DNA from 2 places in the Phenylobacterium sp. LH3H17 genome. Region 1 is predicted to be linked to the other one. Evidence: predicted binding sites of a transcription regulator. Region 1 holds the regulator's gene; the other holds the start of a gene.
What was found. The regulator HrcA, encoded in region 1, represses chaperone genes, less so after heat shock. The targets are predictions, from matches to a motif close to GTTAGCANTCNNNNNNNNNGANTGCTAAC.
Positions count from the first base shown of each region.

Region 2: groES (co-chaperone GroES) is a predicted target of HrcA. The motif match lies at 6,436-6,464, and genes of this name have one in related genera.

Region 1 is NZ_CP101283.1:239,984-248,553, reverse strand. Features, by position in the region: gene grpE (nucleotide exchange factor GrpE) at 1-560, opposite strand, end outside; gene hrcA (heat-inducible transcriptional repressor HrcA) at 571-1,722, opposite strand; gene rph (ribonuclease PH) at 1,737-2,453, shown strand; gene M9M90_RS01235 (helix-turn-helix transcriptional regulator) at 2,839-3,078, opposite strand; gene M9M90_RS01230 (DUF2975 domain-containing protein) at 3,080-3,610, opposite strand; gene rdgB (RdgB/HAM1 family non-canonical purine NTP pyrophosphatase) at 3,976-4,575, shown strand; gene hemW (radical SAM family heme chaperone HemW) at 4,572-5,723, shown strand; gene M9M90_RS01215 (S9 family peptidase) at 5,788-7,854, shown strand; gene rsmI (16S rRNA (cytidine(1402)-2'-O)-methyltransferase) at 7,896-8,570, shown strand, end outside.
Region 2 is NZ_CP101283.1:3,960,079-3,968,648, forward strand. Features, by position in the region: gene M9M90_RS19550 (SDR family NAD(P)-dependent oxidoreductase) at 70-948, shown strand; gene M9M90_RS19555 (GNAT family N-acetyltransferase) at 945-1,532, opposite strand; gene M9M90_RS19560 (sulfite exporter TauE/SafE family protein) at 1,529-2,287, opposite strand; gene M9M90_RS19565 (GNAT family N-acetyltransferase) at 2,539-3,063, opposite strand; gene M9M90_RS19570 (acyl-CoA dehydrogenase family protein) at 3,169-4,482, opposite strand; gene M9M90_RS19575 (AAA family ATPase) at 4,668-5,207, opposite strand; gene M9M90_RS19580 (VOC family protein) at 5,432-5,818, opposite strand; gene M9M90_RS19585 (hypothetical protein) at 5,887-6,309, opposite strand; gene groES (co-chaperone GroES) at 6,527-6,814, shown strand; gene groL (chaperonin GroEL) at 6,866-8,515, shown strand.

The DNA of each region.
Region 1 (8,570 bases):
GGATTGGCCGGGGCGTCGCCGCCGCCTGGGGCCTGGGCGCCGGAGCCCTTGGCGGCCACCACGACCATGGCCGGACGGATCAGCCGGCCCAGCAGTTCGTAGCCGGGCTGCAGGGTGTTGATCACCCCGCCGGCGGCCACGTCCGGCGAGGCCTGTTCCATCACCGCCTGGTGCTGGTGGGGGTCGAACCTGGCGCCGGCGACCGGATCGATCTTCTTCAGGCCGTTGTTCTCGAAGGCGGTCTGCAGCGCCTTCTCGGTCATCTCGACGCCGACCACGAAATTGTTCACCGCCGGCTCGCCGCTGGCCGGCGGGGTGGTCAGGGCGCGCGACAGGGTGTCGGACACCGTCAGCAGGTCGCGGGCGAATTTCTGGATGGCGTAGGCGCGCGCGTCATTGGCCTCGCGCTCCGTCCGGCGCTTGGTGTTCTCCGCATCGGCGGCCACGCGCAGGACCTGGTCCTTCAGCGCCTGGTTCTCGGCCCGCAAGGCCAGGAGCTCGTCGGCCGCAGCGTCGGCGATCTGTTCGAAGTCTTCAGCCGGCGTTTGATCGTCGGACATCTACAATCCTTTACCCGTTAGCGACCTGGGAGAGCACGCGGGCGGTATAGTCCACCAGCGGGATCACCCGGGCATAGTTGAGACGCGCGGGCCCGATCACGCCGATCGCGCCCAGCACCTTTTGCTGGCCCGTCATATAGGGCGCGGCGATCACGGCGGAACCCGAAAGCGAAAACAGCCGCGTTTCGGCGCCGATGAAGATCCGCACGCCCTGGGCTTCCCGGACGTCGTCCAGCAAACCGATCAGCTGTTCCTTTTGTTCAAGATCGTCGAACAGCATGCGGACCCGCTCCAGGTCGTCGAGGGCCTCGCGGTCGTGCAGCAGGTTGGCGCGGCCGCGGACGATCAGGGACCGCTCGGCGCCTTCGCCGCCCCCCCAGCCGGCGAGGCCTTCCTCGACCAGGCGCGCCGTCATCTCGTTCAACTGGCTGCGCGCGGTGTCCAGCTCGTGCCGCACCTCGGCCTTGGCCTCGTTGAGGGTGCGGCCCCGCAGCCGCGCGTTCATGAAATTCGAGGCTTCCTGCAGGGCGCTGGGGGTGACGCCGGCGGCCAGCTTCATCAGACGGTTCTCGACCACCCCGTCCTCGAACACCATCACCGCCAGGGCCTGGTCGGCGGAGAGCGAGACGAACTCCACGTGCTTGACCCCGGCGTCGCGCACCGGACTCACCACCACGCCGGCGCCGCCCGCCAGGCCCGACAGGATCGCGGTGGCCTCGTTCAGCGCCTCCTCGAAGTTCATGCCCTTGCCGGTGAGGCGCGCCTCGATGGAGCGGCGGTCGTCCTCGGCCACGTCGCCCACCTCCAGCAGGCCGTCGACGAACAGCCTCAGGCCCGCATGGGTCGGCGCGCGGCCGGCGCTCACATGCGGCGCCCCCAGCAGGCCCAGCTGGGTCAGGTCCTGCATGGTGTTGCGGATCGAGGCGGGCGACAGGTGCACCCCGCCCTTGGAGAGCGTGCGCGAGCCCACGGGGTCGCCGGTCTCCAGATAGCTCTCCACCACGCGGCGGAAAATATCGCGGGCGCGGGCGTCCAGTTCGGCGAGCGAAGGCCCGGGTGAAAGCAGGGGACTGGTCACGATAGGCGGCGGTGCTCGTTGCGAGCCATGGACGGAACCTCTTCGATCTAGGATAAGCCCGCCGGCGCAAGACGCCAGCACCATCGCCAAGGTTTCCCATGCGCCCGTCCGACCGCACCGCCGACCTGCTCCGTCCCGTGACCCTGGAGGTGGGCGTCAACCGCTATGCGGAGGGCTCGTGCCTGGCGTCCTTCGGCCACACCAAGGTGCTGATCACCGCCAGCGTCGAGGACCGGGTGCCGGGCTTCATGCGCGGCCGCGGCCAGGGCTGGGTGACCGCCGAATACGGCATGCTGCCGCGCGCCACCCACACACGGGGCCGCCGTGAAGCCTCGGAGGGCAAGCAGTCGGGCCGCACCCAGGAGATCCAACGGCTGATCGGCCGCTCCATGCGCGCCATCGTCGATCCCATAGCGCTCGGCGAGCGCCAGATCTCCATCGACTGCGATGTGATCCAGGCCGATGGCGGCACGCGGACGGCGGCGATCACCGGCGCCTGGGTGGCCCTGCGGGTGGCGACGAAATACCTGATGGAGGAAGGCCTGATCGTGAAGGACCCGATCCTGGATCAGGTGGCGGCGATCTCGTGCGGGATCTTCAAGGGCGTTCCGGTCCTGGACCTGGAATACGAGGAGGATTCCAACGCCGAGGCCGACGCCAACTTCGTGCTGACCGGCACGGGCGACATCGTGGAGGTCCAGGCCACCGGCGAGAAGCGCGGCTTCAGCCAGGGCGAGTTCGAGGCGCTGTTCTCCCTGGCCCGCAAGGGCATCGGCGAGCTCTGCGAGCTGCAGAGGATCGCGACGGGCGGCTGAGGACTCGCTGCGCCCATAGATGCTCCCCTTCTGGGGGAGCTGTCGGCGAAGCCGACTGAGGGGGACTTTGACCCTTGCTCGTGGGCTTCAGCCCCCTCCGTAACGTCGCCAAAGAGGGCGCCGCGCCACCTCCCCCAGAAGGGGAGGAACGAGCGGTCTTAGAACCCGAACAGCGGGTAGCGGTACGAGCCGCCGCGGGCGATTTCGCGGGCGAACGGGCCCATCAGCTTGACGATGAAGGTCTCAATGGCGTGAGCCATGATGCAGCTCCTTGTGTGCAATGCAGCAATTGTTGCAGCGCACATATGAGCAGAGTCCTAACTTATCAATGGTTAGATCGGCATTTTTGACGGGTGCGCTGCAATTTCTTCGGGCGTATAGCGACCTAGAAGCCGTCGTCGTCGCCGGGACCGTCGTCGGGCCCGGGCTCGTAGTCGAGCAGGTCACCTGGCCGGCAGTCGAGTTCACGGCACAGGGCCGAGAGGGTCGAGAAGCGCACCGCGCGCGCCTTGCCGGTCTTGAGGATCGACAGGTTGGCGATGGTCACGCCGGCCCGGTCGGCAAGCTCGGTCAGCGACATCCGCCGCTCCAGCAGCACGCGGTCGAGGTTTACACGGATCGGCATGTCAGATCGTCAGTTCCGCTTCGCGGCGCAGCCGCGCACCCTCGCGGAACACCTCCGCAAGTACGAAGACCACCAGGACCGAGAACCAGGCGGTCAGGCTGAAATTGGGTTCGACCTCATTGGCGCCGGGCAGCAGCCAGGCGCCCACGGCCCAGACGGCGTAGCGGAGCAGTTCCAGGCCGGCCAGGATCAGGCCGATCACCCGCAGGCGCCGCACATTGTCGGGGTGGAAGGGGTCTCCGGCCGTCAGGGTCATGAAGATCCGCCGCAGCCGATCGACGATGAACAGGACACCGGTCATGTAGAGCGCCGCAGCCGCCAATCCGCCCACCATCACGGGGCCGAGATTGGCGATCTCCGCGGCGCCGGCGCGGATCGAGATGCTGTCGATCAGCTCCGGATTGAAGCTTAGGAGCAGAGCCAGCAACATCAACACGCCCACCAGGATCACCCCCGCCCAAAGGGCGAAGAACACCACGTCCAGGATGGTCTTCAGGAAGCTCGACACCGAGCCGGGTCCCAAGGCGCGCATCGCGGCCCTCCGTCGAAAGCGAAGGCGCCAGACTAGGCGATCAGGCGCTGCGCCACCACGGCCACGGTCGGAACCGCCGCCATAACCACGACCGCCATCATCAGGACCCGGTCCATCGCGCTCATCATGGAAGAGAACATTTTCAATCTCCTGTCTCATTGTGCGACGCAACATTTGTCGCGCCCTTCTGAGCAGCATGAATAGGACCACATCGCTTTTCGATCAATCTAATTATCGATTATCGATATTAAATCGACGTAACATTATGAACTTTTCGCAATGCAGCAGAAGCGCCGCGGCCGGCGGCATGGCGGGCGGACCCGGCCTCGCCTATGGTTCGCGGCCATCCTGTCCCGGAGTCCTCCATGGCCCTCAAGCTCGAACCCGGCGCCAAGCTGGTGGTCGCCACCCATAATCCCGGCAAGGCGCGCGAACTGGCGGCCATCCTCGACAATCGCTTCGAGCTGGTCACGGCCGGAAGCCTCGGCCTGCCGGAGCCCGAGGAGACCGAGGCCACCTTCACCGGCAACGCCCTGCTGAAGGCCCGCGCGGCGGCCGAGGCCTCTGGGCTGATCGCCCTGGCCGACGATTCTGGGCTGTCGGTGGCGGCCCTGGACGGCCAGCCGGGCATCTTCTCGGCGCGCTGGGGCGGCCCGGACAAGGATTTCGCCGCCGCCATGCGCAAGGTCGAGGAACGTCTGGAGGAGACCGGAAGCGAGGATCGCGGCGCCTGGTTCACCTGCGCGCTCGCCGTCGCCTGGCCGGACGGACCGGCGGTGGTGGTCGAGGGCCGGGTGGACGGGACCCTGGTCTTCCCCGGCCGCGGCGACCGGGGCCACGGCTATGATCCGATCTTCCAGGCGCTCGGCCATGACGTCACCTATGGCGAGCTCGACCCCGAGGTGAAGGACGCCGACAGCCATCGGGCGCGGGCCTTCGCCAAGCTCAAGGCCGCCCTGACTTGAGCCCCGCCCCGCCGCTGGGCGTTTATGTCCACTGGCCCTATTGCGCCCGCATCTGCCCCTATTGCGACTTCAACGTCGTCCGCGCGCGAGGCCGCGACGAGGAGCAGGCGCGGCTGGTCCAGGCGATCTGCGCCGACCTCGCCGCCCAGCGCGAGCTGACCGGCCCGCGTGAACTGGTCTCGGTCTTCCTGGGCGGCGGCACGCCCTCGCTGATGGACCCGGACTGGGCAGGTGAGATCGTGGCGCTCGCCAAGCGGCTCTGGACGCCCGCCGACGACATCGAGGTCACCCTCGAGGCCAATCCCACCGACGCCGAGGCCGACCGGTTCGCGGGCTTCGCGGCCGCGGGTGTGGACCGGCTGTCGCTCGGCCTGCAGTCTCTGCACGACGACGCGCTCAAGCTGCTTGGCCGCAACCACGATGCGGCCCAGGCGCTGCGCGCGGCCGAGGTCGCCGCCAGGACCTTCCCACGGCTGTCCCTGGACCTGATCTACGCCCGCCCCGGCCAGACCCCGCTCGCCTGGGCCGAGGAGCTCCAGGCGGCGATCAAGCTGGGCGCGGAGCACATCTCGCCCTACCAGCTGACCATCGAAACCGGCACCGCCTTCGACCGGGCGGTGCGGCGCGGGACCCTGGTCCCGCCGGGCGAGGACACCGCCGCGGATCTGTTCGAGACCACCCAGCAGGTCCTGGAAGCCGCGGGCTTCGAGGCCTATGAGGTCTCCAACCATGCGCGCGGGTCCGCCGCCCGCTCGCGCCACAACCTAGTCTACTGGACCGGCGCAGACTATGTGGGCGTGGGTCCTGGGGCCCATGGGCGCCTGACGCTGCAGGGCCGACGCGTCGCCACCTGCGCCCAGGCCAGGCCCGCCGACTACATCGCCGCCGTCGCCGCGGCCGGGACCGGCTTCGCCACCCGCGAGACCCTCGATCCGCGTCAGACCGCCGAGGAGCGGCTGCTGTCGGGCCTGCGGATCGGGCCGGGCGTGGCCTTCGCCGAGGTGGCGGCCCTGGGACTCTCGCCCGATCACCCCGAGGTGGCCTCCCTGGTCGCCGCCGGCCTGATCGCGGACGATAGCCTTCGCCTGCGGGCCACAGCCGCTGGCCGCCTGCTGCTGGACCACCTCACCGGCCGGCTGGCGAGCTGACCCTGCGACTTGGCTTCGACGCCGCGACGAGCCTAGGTTGCGCGGAAACTCGAAGGGGGACGACATGGCGAACTGGGCTCTGGCGATGGCGGCGGCGCTCGTCCTGTCGGGCGGCGCGGCGTCGGCCCAGGCTCCGGCCGCGGCCCCGGCGGCCAAGCCAAGCGCCGCCGGCGGACTGGGCCTGACCCAACTCGCCCTTATGGACCGGGTCTCGGACCCCCGCCTGTCGCCGGACGCCCGGCGCGTCCTCTACAATGTCCGCGCCACCGACTGGGCCGGCAACCGCGGCGCCACGGCCCTCTGGGTGATCGAGCCCGACGGGTCGCGCCGCCGGCTTGCCGTCTCCGATGGCGGGGCGAGCTCGGGCCGCTGGGCGCCGGATGGATCCATCTACTTCCTGTCGAGCCGGGGCGGCTCCAACCAGGTCTGGCGCGCCGACCGCGACGGCCAGGCGGCGGCGCAGGTGACCAGCCTCCCTGTGGACGTCACCCATTTCCGCATCTCGGCCGACGGCCGCGACCTAGTCCTGGCTGCGGCGGTCTTCCTGGACTGTTCCGACCTCGCCTGCACCCGCGACCGCCTGAAGGCCCAGGCCGACAGCAAGTCGACGGTCCGCGCCTATGACCGCCTGCCCCTGCGGCCGTGGGACACGTGGAACGACGGGCGGCGCAGCCACCTGTTCGTCCAGCCCCTCAACGGCTCGGGCCTGGCGCAGGGCGCGCCGCGCGACCTCACGCCCGGCTTCGACGGCGACATCCCGTCGCGGCCGCTGGGCGGCGACGACGCCTTCGTCATCAGCGGTAGCCACGTGGTCTTCCAGGCCCAGAACCAGGGCGCGGCCGAGGCCTTCACCGACAACGCCGACCTGTTCCGCGTGGCCCTCGCCGGCGGCGCGCCGGCAAACCTCACCCAGGCCAACCGCGCGCCTGACTACGCCCCGGCCATCTCTCCCGACGGCCGGCGCCTGGCCTGGCTGGCGGGGCGTCGCGAGAACGTCGGCGGCGACCAGCCGGCGATCGTGGTGGCCGACGCCGACGGGTCCAATCCCCGCACCATCGCCGGAGACTGGGATCGCGGCCCGGGCAGCCTCAGGTGGAGCTCGGACGGCAGGGCGCTCTACGCCACCGCAGCGGAGAACGGGCAGCAGAAGCTGTTCCGCATCGAGGTCCGATCGGGAGCCGTCGCCGCGGTCAGCGGAACCGGAACCGTCGCCGGCTTCGACGAGGCGCGGGGGCGGCTGGTCCTAACGCACGAGAGCTTCCAGGGCCCGACCCAGATCGTCGAAGGCGGCCGCGCCCTGACCGATCACAACGCCGCAGCCCTGACCGGTCTGGACCTGCCGAAGGCCGAGGTATTCACCTTCCCGGGCTGGAACGGCGAGCCGGTGCAGGGCTGGGTGTTCAAGCCGGCGGGCTATGTGGAGGGGCGGCGATACCCCGTAGTCTACCTCATCCACGGCGGCCCCAAGTCGCCCTGGACCGACGGCTGGAGCTACCGCTGGAACCCGCAGGTCTATGCCGCCGCCGGCTATGGCGTGGTGATGGTCAACTTCCACGGCTCCCCTGGATTCGGCCAGGCCTTCACCGATTCGATCACCAACCATTGGGGCGACCGGCCGCTGGAAGACCTGCAGAAGGGCTGGACCGCGGCCCTGGCGGCCAATCCCTGGATGGACGGTGACCGGGCCTGCGCGGTCGGCGCGTCCTACGGCGGTTACATGGTCAACCTGATCGCCGGACGCTGGAACGGGCCCTGGCGCTGCCTGGTGAACCACGCCGGCGTGTTCGACGTGGCCCAGATGATGAACGCCATGGACACGGCCAATTTCGTCAGCGAGTTCGGCGGCCCCGCCTGGGAGCGGCCGGAGGTCTACGCCGCCTTCACCCCCAACGCCTACGTGGCCGACTGGAAGAAGCCGATGCTGGTCCTGCACGGCTCGCGCGACTTCCGCGTGCCGGTGGAGCAGGGCCTGGCTACGTTCTCGGCCCTGCAGCGCAAGGGAATCGAGAGCCGCTTCGTCCACGTGCCGGACGAGAACCACTGGGTGCTCAAGCCCCAGAACTGGATGGCCTGGCAGCAGGAGATCCTGGACTGGACCCAGGCCCATACCGGACCGCCGCCGGCCCCCTGATCGGGCTTGCCTTCCGCGGCCTGAGCGGCGAAGCCTTGCCCATGTCGCGCCATCCCCCACCGCCGCAGCTCTCTGACGCGCCGCTCGCGCCCGGCCTCTATGTGGTGGCCACGCCCATCGGCAACCTGCGCGACATCACCCTTCGGGCCCTCGACGTGCTCGCCGCCGCCGACCTGGTCCTGGCCGAGGACACCCGGGTGGCGGGCAAGCTGCTCCACGCCTTCGGCCTCTCCAAGAAGCTCGAGCGCTATGACGAGCACGCCGCCGAGCGGGCCGGTCCCAAGGCGCTCGCCGTCCTCGCCGATGGCGGCCGGGTGGCCCTGGTGTCGGACGCCGGCACGCCTCTGGTCTCCGATCCCGGCTTCCTGCTGGTGCGCGAGGCGATCGCCCAAGGCTCGGCCGTCTATCCGATCCCCGGCGCCTCGGCCCTGCTGGCGGGGCTGTCCGTGGCCGGATTGCCCACCGACCGCTTCCTGTTCGCGGGCTTCCCACCGCCCAAGAGCGCCGCGCGGCGCACCTTCTTCGAGGAACTGGCCGGAATCCGCGCCACCCTGGTGTTCTTCGAGGGCGGCTCGCGGGTGGCCGCCAGCCTGGCCGACATGGCCGCGGTGTTCGGGCCGCGCGAGGCCGTCGTCGCCCGCGAACTGACCAAGCTCTACGAGACCGTGACCCGTGGGTCGCTGGACGACCTGGCCGCCGATCCCAAGATGGTCGCG
Region 2 (8,570 bases), 470 kb from region 1:
TGGACGCTTGCCAGCGTCCATACCGGGCCCAATGATGGCGCCATAATTAGATCATTCGGGAGCGACGTCATGGGTCTGTTGGATGGGAAGGTGGCGATTGTCACGGGCGCCGGGGGCGGTCTGGGCGAGGCCTACGCCAAGCTGTTCGCCAAGGAGGGCGCCTCGGTCGTGGTGAACGACCTGGGCGGATCGCGCGACGGGTCGGGTTCGGGAACCAGCGCGGCGGCCCAGAAGGTGGTGGACGAGATCGTGGCGGCCGGCGGCAAGGCCGTGGCCAACGGCGACGACGTCTCGACCATGGACGGCGGCGAGCGGATCGCCAAGACCGCCTTGGACAACTTCGGCCAGATCGACATCCTGGTCTGCAACGCCGGCATCCTGCGCGACAAGACCTTCGCCAACACCTCCGAGCAGGACTGGGACCTGGTGGTGAAGGTCCACCTGAAGGGCACCTATTGCTGCACCATGCCGGTGTGGAAATGGATGAAGGACAACGGCAAGCCGGGGGTCATCGTCATGACCAGTTCGACCTCGGGCCTCTACGGCAATTTCGGCCAGTCCAACTACGGGGCGGCCAAGGCCGGCATTTACGGCTTCATGCGCGTGCTCTCCATCGAGGGGCGCAAGTACGGCATCCGGGTCATGGGCCTGGCGCCGGGCGCCTTCACCCGCATGACCTCCGACCTGCCCGGCCGCCAAGGCAAGGAGCCGGACGCCATGAGCCTGCCGGAGAACATCGCGCCGGGCGTGCTCTACATGGTTTCCGACCTGGCCGCCGACCACACCGGCAAGGTGCTGGGCGTCTCGTCGCGCGGGGTGCGGGAGATCAAGATGCTGCAGACCGACGGCTTCCAGCCCGGCCGGCCCTACACCGCCCAGGAAGTCGCCGAACACGCCGGCGAGGTGTTCTTCCCCGCCGCGGCGGAACGGACGGCGGCCAGCGCCTAGGCGAAGGCCGCCAGCCGGGCGTCCAGGCGATCACGGACGTCCGGCCATTCGTCGTCGAGGATCGAGAAGATCACGGTGTCGCGGATGCGGCCGGTCCAGGTGAGGCGATCCTTGCGGAAGATCCCCTCCTGCACCGCGCCCATCTTCAGCACCGCGGCGCGGGAGCGGGCGTTGATGGCGTCGACGCGGTAGACCACTCGCCGCGCGCCGGTCTCGAAGGCCTCGCCCATCATCAGCCGCTTGGCCGCCGGGTTGGTCGCCCCGCCGCGGAAGTCGGGGTGGTAGTAGGTGCCGCCCACCTCGACCGCGGCGTTCACGGGGTCGGCCCCGATGAAGCAGGTCATGCCGATGCAGCGGCCGTCGACCACCACGGCGTAGTGCATCCAGGCGCCGGTGGCGCGGTCGCGGGGCATCTGGTTGTTCCAGCGCGCATCGAAGGCCTCGCCCAGCATCGAGTAGGGATAGAGGTCGTGGAACGTCGCCGGATCGGCTGAGCAGGCCGCGCGCAGGTCTTCCTTGTGGACCTCGGCCATGGGCTCGAGCCGCACGAAGCGGTTCTCCAGGACCTTGGGTTCGATCTTCATCCGCCGCCTCGCATGAACAGTTGAGCGGCCTGGATCAGATAGACGACGCCCACCCCGGTCACGATCCACTTTGTCCAGGACTTGAAGTCCACATCGCTCATGCGGTCGAGGATCTTGCCGCCCACCCATGTGCCACCCATGGAGAGGGGGATGGCGACGGCGAACAGCTGCCAGGGCGGCATGTCCTGGTTGGGCGTGGTCAGCAGGGGCGCGCCATAGACGACGATCTTGGCCAGGTGGGCGAAGACCTGGGTGGCGGCCTTGGTGGCGACGATGGCGTGGCGGGTGAGCACCGTGCGCACGAAGAAGACGTCGAGCAGCGGCCCCGCCACGCCCGCGAGCAGGTTGAGGCCGGTCACCATGAGGCCTGAGGTGAAGGCGTGAGCCGGCCTGGCCGCGTCCAGCCGCAGCCAGGTCTTCGGCAGCCAAACCAGGCCCGGCACCAGGCCCAGCGCCAGGTAGAGCAGGCCCTTGGACGGCACGAAGGAGATCAGCGCCACCAGCAGACCAGCCAGCAGGGAGGCCGCCGCATACCAGCCGACGATGTCCCAGCGCACGTGACGGGCGTGCAGCACCGCGCGCCAGCCGTTGGCGAAGAGCTGCAGGATTCCGTGGGTGACGAAGGCCGCCGAGACCGGCAGGACCAGGGCCAGCGCCCCCATCAGCACCAGGCCGCCGGCCATGCCGAAGACGCCTGACAGGGTGGCGGTGATGAAGGCCATCACCACGATGAAAATGGCCGCGAGAATATTCACTTGGGTCGTCCTCCGGGTTGCGACCCGCGCCCTATGGAGTGGACACAGGCCACCCCCGCTCGCGGATCTGCTGCGCTTCGCGCGCGAAAATGTGCGGGTCCGCCCGCGCACCTTCCGGAGGAAGGCGATGGCTCCAGGTCCGCCGTCCGCGGCGGGGCTGGCTGGGGATCACGACGACGGATCGACCCGGCCGCGCCTGGAGCACGACCTCATCTACACCCGAACAAGCGGAACCGTCGAGATTGTGCGGCTCAGATGTCTTTGTAGAAGACCACCGTGCCGCACGGCCGGCCGTCAGGCATCAGGGCGTAGCGGGGAATGACGCCCACCCGCACCCAGCCCAGCCTGGCGTAGAGCCGCTCGGCGGCCTCGCCCTCCACCGTGTCGAGGGTCAGCAGGCTCTTGCCCAGGTCGCGGCCCGCCTGCTCGGCGGCGCGCATCAGCGCCTCGCCCACGCCCCGGCGACGGCCGCGGCGGTGGACCAGCATCTTGGCGACGTCGCCCCGGTGCGGTTGATTGGGCGGACCCGCAGGGATCACCTCGACGACGCCGACTAGGCCCTCGTCGTCCTCGGCCACGATCACCGCGCGGCCGTCTTCGGCCTGGGCCTGCGCGACGCCGGTCCAGAATTCCAGGGCGTCGGCCAGGGTCAGATCGGCCATGAACGAGACCGAGGCCCCGCCCTCCACGCAGTCCTTGAGGATGACCGCCAGGGCCGGGGCGGCGGCTCGGGTCTCTGCGGCGTCGAGGCGGCGGATACGGAAGGGCTGGGTCATGGGCTTCGCCCCTACACCGGGATGAGCCGTCTCGCGACAGACAAAGGCCCCCGCGTGTGTCTCAACGCGGGGGCCTGTTCAAAATCCGGGCAAACAGCCCGGAGCCTAGTTACGGAAGACCGCGGCGGTGGACGGATCGGCCGGCATCTCGCGATACTGGCGCAGCTCGTTGCGGCCCACGACCATGTGGTGGACCTCATCGGGACCGTCGGCGATCCGCAGGGTGCGGGTGTTGGCGTACATCTTGGCGAGCGGGGTATGCTGCGACACGCCGAGCGCGCCGTGCATCTGGATGGCCTGGTCGATGATCTGGCAGACCCGCTCGGGCACCATGGCCTTGACCATGTGGATCCAGATGCGGGCTTCCTGATTGCCCAGGACGTCCATGGCCTTGGCGGCCTTGAGCACCATCAGGCGCATGGCCTCGATGTCGATGCGGGCGCGGCTGATGATCTCGATATTGCCGCCCAGTTGGACGAGGGGCTTGCCGAAAGCCTCGCGGGTCAGGCCGCGGGTGACCATCAGATCCAGGGCCTTCTCGGCCGAGCCGATGGCGCGCATGCAATGGTGGATGCGGCCCGGGCCCAGGCGGAGCTGGCTGATCTCGAAGCCCCGGCCCTCGCCCAACAGCATGTTCGACGCCGGCACGCGCACATTGTCGAAGATGATGTGCATGTGACCGTGCGGCGCGTCAGGATCGCCGAACACGTGCTGCGGACCGACGATCCTCACGCCGGGCGCGTCGGTGGGGACCAGGATCTGCGACTGGCGCAGGTTGGGCGGACCGTCCGGGCTGGTCTGGACCATGGTGATCATGATCTTGCAGCGCGGATCGCCGGCGCCGGAGATGTAGTGCTTCTCGCCGTTGATCACGTACTCGTCGCCCACCAGGGTGGCGCGGGTGTTGACGTTCTTGGCGTCCGAGGAGGCGGAGTTCAGCTCGGTCATGGCGAAGGCCGAGCGGATCTTGCCCTCCAGCAGCGGCTCCAGCCATTGCTTCTTCTGGGCCGCGGTGCCGACGCGCTCCAGGACCTCCATGTTGCCGGTGTCCGGCGCGGCGCAGTTCATGGTCTCGGAGGCCAGGCGGTTCTTGCCCAGCTCCACGGCGATATAGGCGTAGTCCAGATTCGACAGGCCCTCGCCGGTCTCGGCGTTGGGCAGGAAGAAGTTCCACAGGCCCGCGGCCTTGGCCTTGTCCTTGGCGGCTTCCAGCACTTCGAGCTGGCCGGGCGCGTAGGACCAGATGTTCGGGTTGCCTTCGCCCAGGCGGTGGAATTCCTCGCTCATCGGCTCGACGACGTCCTTGATGAACGCCTTCACCTTGTTGAGCAGCGGCAGCGCCTTTTCGGACATCCGCAGGTCGTTCAGGTCGTCCATCGGGTTCAGCTTGAAGCTGGAATCCGCCCGGTCCGCGGTCATGGTCATCTTGTCTCTCCCATAGCGGTTGTTGAGATCGGACCCCGCGTCGCGGCGCCCTGGTCGTCGGGCAGCCGCCTCGCGCCCGAAATGATAGGCCGACAGTTTTGCCCTGATACTGAGTTGAGATCAAACAAGCGTTTTAATTTTTCGCTGTAAATGTCCGAGCGGGAGAGCGGGCGCGCCGCTCAGTCCACCCGCAACCGGCCCGAAGCCAGGGCGTCGAGGGCCAGTTCGACGCTGGCCTTCAACTCCAGCCCGGTGGTGTCCAGCACGTGTGGCTCGAGGCCGCCCAGGTCGGCGAACTGGTCCCACATCGAGCCGATGACCTGCTCGTCGCGCATGGGGTGACCCTCCCGCCCCGTCCCGCGGGCGACGGCGGTGGCCCGGTCGGGGCGCAGGACCAGGTAGTCGAGCCGCACCCCGGCCCCCTGGGCGGCCTCGCGGAAGAACTGCAGGAACCACGGTCCCACAATGCCGTCGAAGACGACGGGATAGACCTGGGCCAAGGTCGTGGCGGCGGCCGCCATGGCGCGGGTGACCACGACGTTCTGGTCGTGGGATTCCGGCTTCCAGGGTGGGATGTAGCCCTTGGCGAACCAGGTCCACATGTCGTCGGAATGGAGGTGGAGGGCCGCCTCGGCCGGCCAGTCCCTGGCCAGGCGCCGCGCCAGGGTGCTCTTGCCCACCCCCGGCGACCCGGTGACGATCACCAGCCGTCCATCCATGAGAACCCCCGATCGCATGCGCCGACCGGTCGATTATACCCCATGCCTGCGGGCGTCCGCCGGGGACGTCCGGCTCAGGCGTAGAGGGGCGCCGGCAGGGTCAGGACGATCGCCGCGCTGGACATCAGCAGGATGGCGATCGCGGGGGCCAATTTCAGCAAGATCATCATGCCGCGGGAGATAGTGACCCGCGGCGCGGGACGCCAGTTAAGCTTCTGACAGATTTACTGAGGCGCGTGACAGACCGCCTCGATGTTGTGGCCATCGGGATCCAGGACGAATGCGCCGTAATAGTTCGGGTGGTAGTGGGCGCGCACGCCGGGCGGTCCGTTGTCGGTTCCGCCCGCCGCCAGGGCCGCAGCGTAGAAGGCGTCCACCTTGGCCCGGTCGCCGGCGGCGAAGGCCACGTGCAGCCGCCCCGTCGGAGGGCCGCCGGTCCCGATCCAGAAATAGGGCCGGCCCTCCGAGCCATAGCCCATGTGATTCTCACCGCCGGTCAGCTCCGGAGACACCTCCATGACCTTGGCGATGCCGAGGGGCGCCAGGGCGGCGTCGAAGAAGGCGCGCGCCCTGGCGAAATCGCTGACGGTCAGGCCGATGTGGTCGAGCATGGGATCCTCACGTCTCCGTTGGCCGCGAGCCTAGGTCCTCGCGCGCCAGATCCTGTCAGCAGCGCGGCCTATTTCGACGCAAGCTGGTCCGCCCCGGCACAGGCCGCGGCGAGCAGGGCGCGGTCGTCGGCGCTCTTGGCGGGGACGGTGTTGCCCGTGCGCCAGTTGGCCGACAGCTCCAGCGGCTTGGAGGGGGTGTAGGACCCCATCATGATCAGGGTCTTGCCCTTGCAGTCCAGCGCCACGACGTTGCCCACGCCGTCCGGCTTGCCCGGGGCGGAGGGACCCAGCCGCGGCTCGGCACCCGGCTTGCTGATCGCCTGCAAGACCACCACCCGGCCGGTCTGGGTGTCGCGGTAGCTGTAGTCGGCGTCGTAGGCCCACTGGATGCCCTTTTCGCTGGGCGTCCCATAGGGCTTCCAGGTCTCGGCCTGGGCGGCGCCGGCGGCGGCCATGGCGGATAGGACGGCGATCGCAATGACGCGGTGCATGGAAATACTCCTGGTTCAAATTCCCTCGCCGCGACCCTATCTGGCCGGGCAGGCGGGCACAAAGCCGAATCCATTTCCCTGGCTGAGCTTGACTTGGCGGCCCCTCGAGCCTACCTCCAGCCCGGCGTTAGCACTCAGGGGCGCCGGCTGCTAACGGCCCTGCCCCAAGCGCTTCGACCACAGCATTTTCAACCGTCCCGAACGGAGACTTAAAGATATGGCGTTTCGTCCTCTGGGAGACCGCGTCCTCGTGAAGCGCGTCGAGGAAGAAGAAAAGACCAAGGGCGGGATCATCATCCCCGACACCGCCAAGGAGAAGCCGCAGGAAGGCGAGATCATCGCCGTCGGCCCCGGCGCGCGCGACGACAACGGCAAGATTCAGCCGCTGGACGTCAAGAAGGGCGACAAGATCCTGTTCGGCAAGTGGTCCGGCACCGAGATCAAGATCGACGGTCAGGACCTCCTGATCATGAAGGAAAGCGACGTCCTGGGCGTGGTCGAGTAACCCGCACGGACCCCCTTCCCCCCATCAACATCCCTCTGAAAGAGCAGGAAAATGGCCGCTAAAGACGTCTATTTCGCTTCCGACGCGCGCGACCGCATGCTGCGCGGCGTCAACATCCTCGCCAACGCCGTCAAGGTGACCCTAGGCCCCAAGGGCCGCAACGTGGTCATCGAGAAGTCGTTCGGCGCCCCGCGTTCGACCAAGGACGGCGTTTCCGTCGCCAAGGAAATCGAGCTGGCTGACCGCTTCGAGAACCTCGGCGCCCAGCTGATCCGCGAAGTCGCCTCCAAGACCAACGACAAGGCCGGCGACGGCACCACCACCGCCACGGTCCTGGCGCAAGCCATCGTCGTGGAAGGCCTCAAGTCGGTCGCGGCCGGCATGAACCCGATGGACCTGAAGCGCGGCGTCGACAAGGCCGTGCTCAAGGTGATCGAAGAGATCAAGTCGACCTCCCGCAAGGTCACCACCAACGCCGAGATCGCCCAGGTCGGCACCATCTCCGCCAACGGCGACACCGAAGTCGGTGAGATGATCGCCAAGGCCATGGCCAAGGTCGGCAACGAAGGCGTCATCACGGTGGAAGAGGCCAAGAGCCTCGAGACCGAGCTGGACGTCGTCGAAGGGATGCAGTTCGACCGCGGCTACCTGTCGCCGTACTTCATCACCAACGCCGACAAGATGGAGGTCGAACTTGAAGAGCCTCTCATCCTGCTCTTCGAAAAGAAAGTCTCCTCGCTGCAGCCCCTGCTGCCGGTGCTGGAAGCGGTGGTCCAGTCGGGCCGTCCGCTGCTGATCATCGCCGAGGACGTCGAGGGCGAAGCCCTGGCCACCCTGGTGGTCAACAAGCTGCGCGGCGGCCTGAAGGTCGCGGCCGTCAAGGCTCCGGGCTTCGGCGATCGCCGCAAGGCCATGCTGGAAGACCTCGCCATCCTCACGGGCGGTGAACTGATCAGCGAAGACCTGGGCATCAAGCTCGAGAACGTCACGATCGACATGCTCGGCCGCGCCAAGAAGGTCTCGATCACCAAGGACGACACCACCATCGTCGACGGCGTCGGCGCCAAGGACGCGATCGAAGGCCGCATCGCCCAGATCAAGCGTCAGATCGAGGACACCACCTCGGACTACGACAAGGAAAAGCTGCAAGAGCGTCTGGCCAAGCTGGCCGGCGGCGTCGCGGTGATCCGTGTCGGCGGCGCGACGGAAGTCGAAGTGAAGGAAAAGAAGGACCGCGTCGACGACGCCCTGAACGCGACCCGCGCGGCCGTGGAAGAAGGCATCGTCCCCGGCGGCGGCGTCGCCCTGCTCAAGGCCTCGAAGGTTCTCGACGGTTTCAAGGGCGACAATGACGACCAGGAAGCCGGCGTGGCCATCGTGCGCCGCGCCCTGCAGGCCCCGATCCGTCAGATCTCGGAAAACGCCGGGGTCGAAGGCTCGATCGTGGTCGGCAAGGTGCTGGAAAACCCGTCGCCGACCTTCGGCTTCAACGCCCAGACCGAGGAATATGTCGATCTGGTCGCGGCCGGCGTCATCGACCCCGCCAAGGTGGTTCGGACGGCTCTGCAGGACGCGGCCTCGGTCGCCGGCCTGCTGATCACCACCGAAGCCGCCATCGTCGAAGCCCCCAAGAAGGGCGGCGGCGGCCAAGGCGGCGGCATGGGCGGCGGCATGGGCGGTATGGGCGACATGGACTTCTAAGTCCACGCACCCAACGCTCTGCAAAGATCGAGGGCGGGGCCGAAAGGCTCCGCCC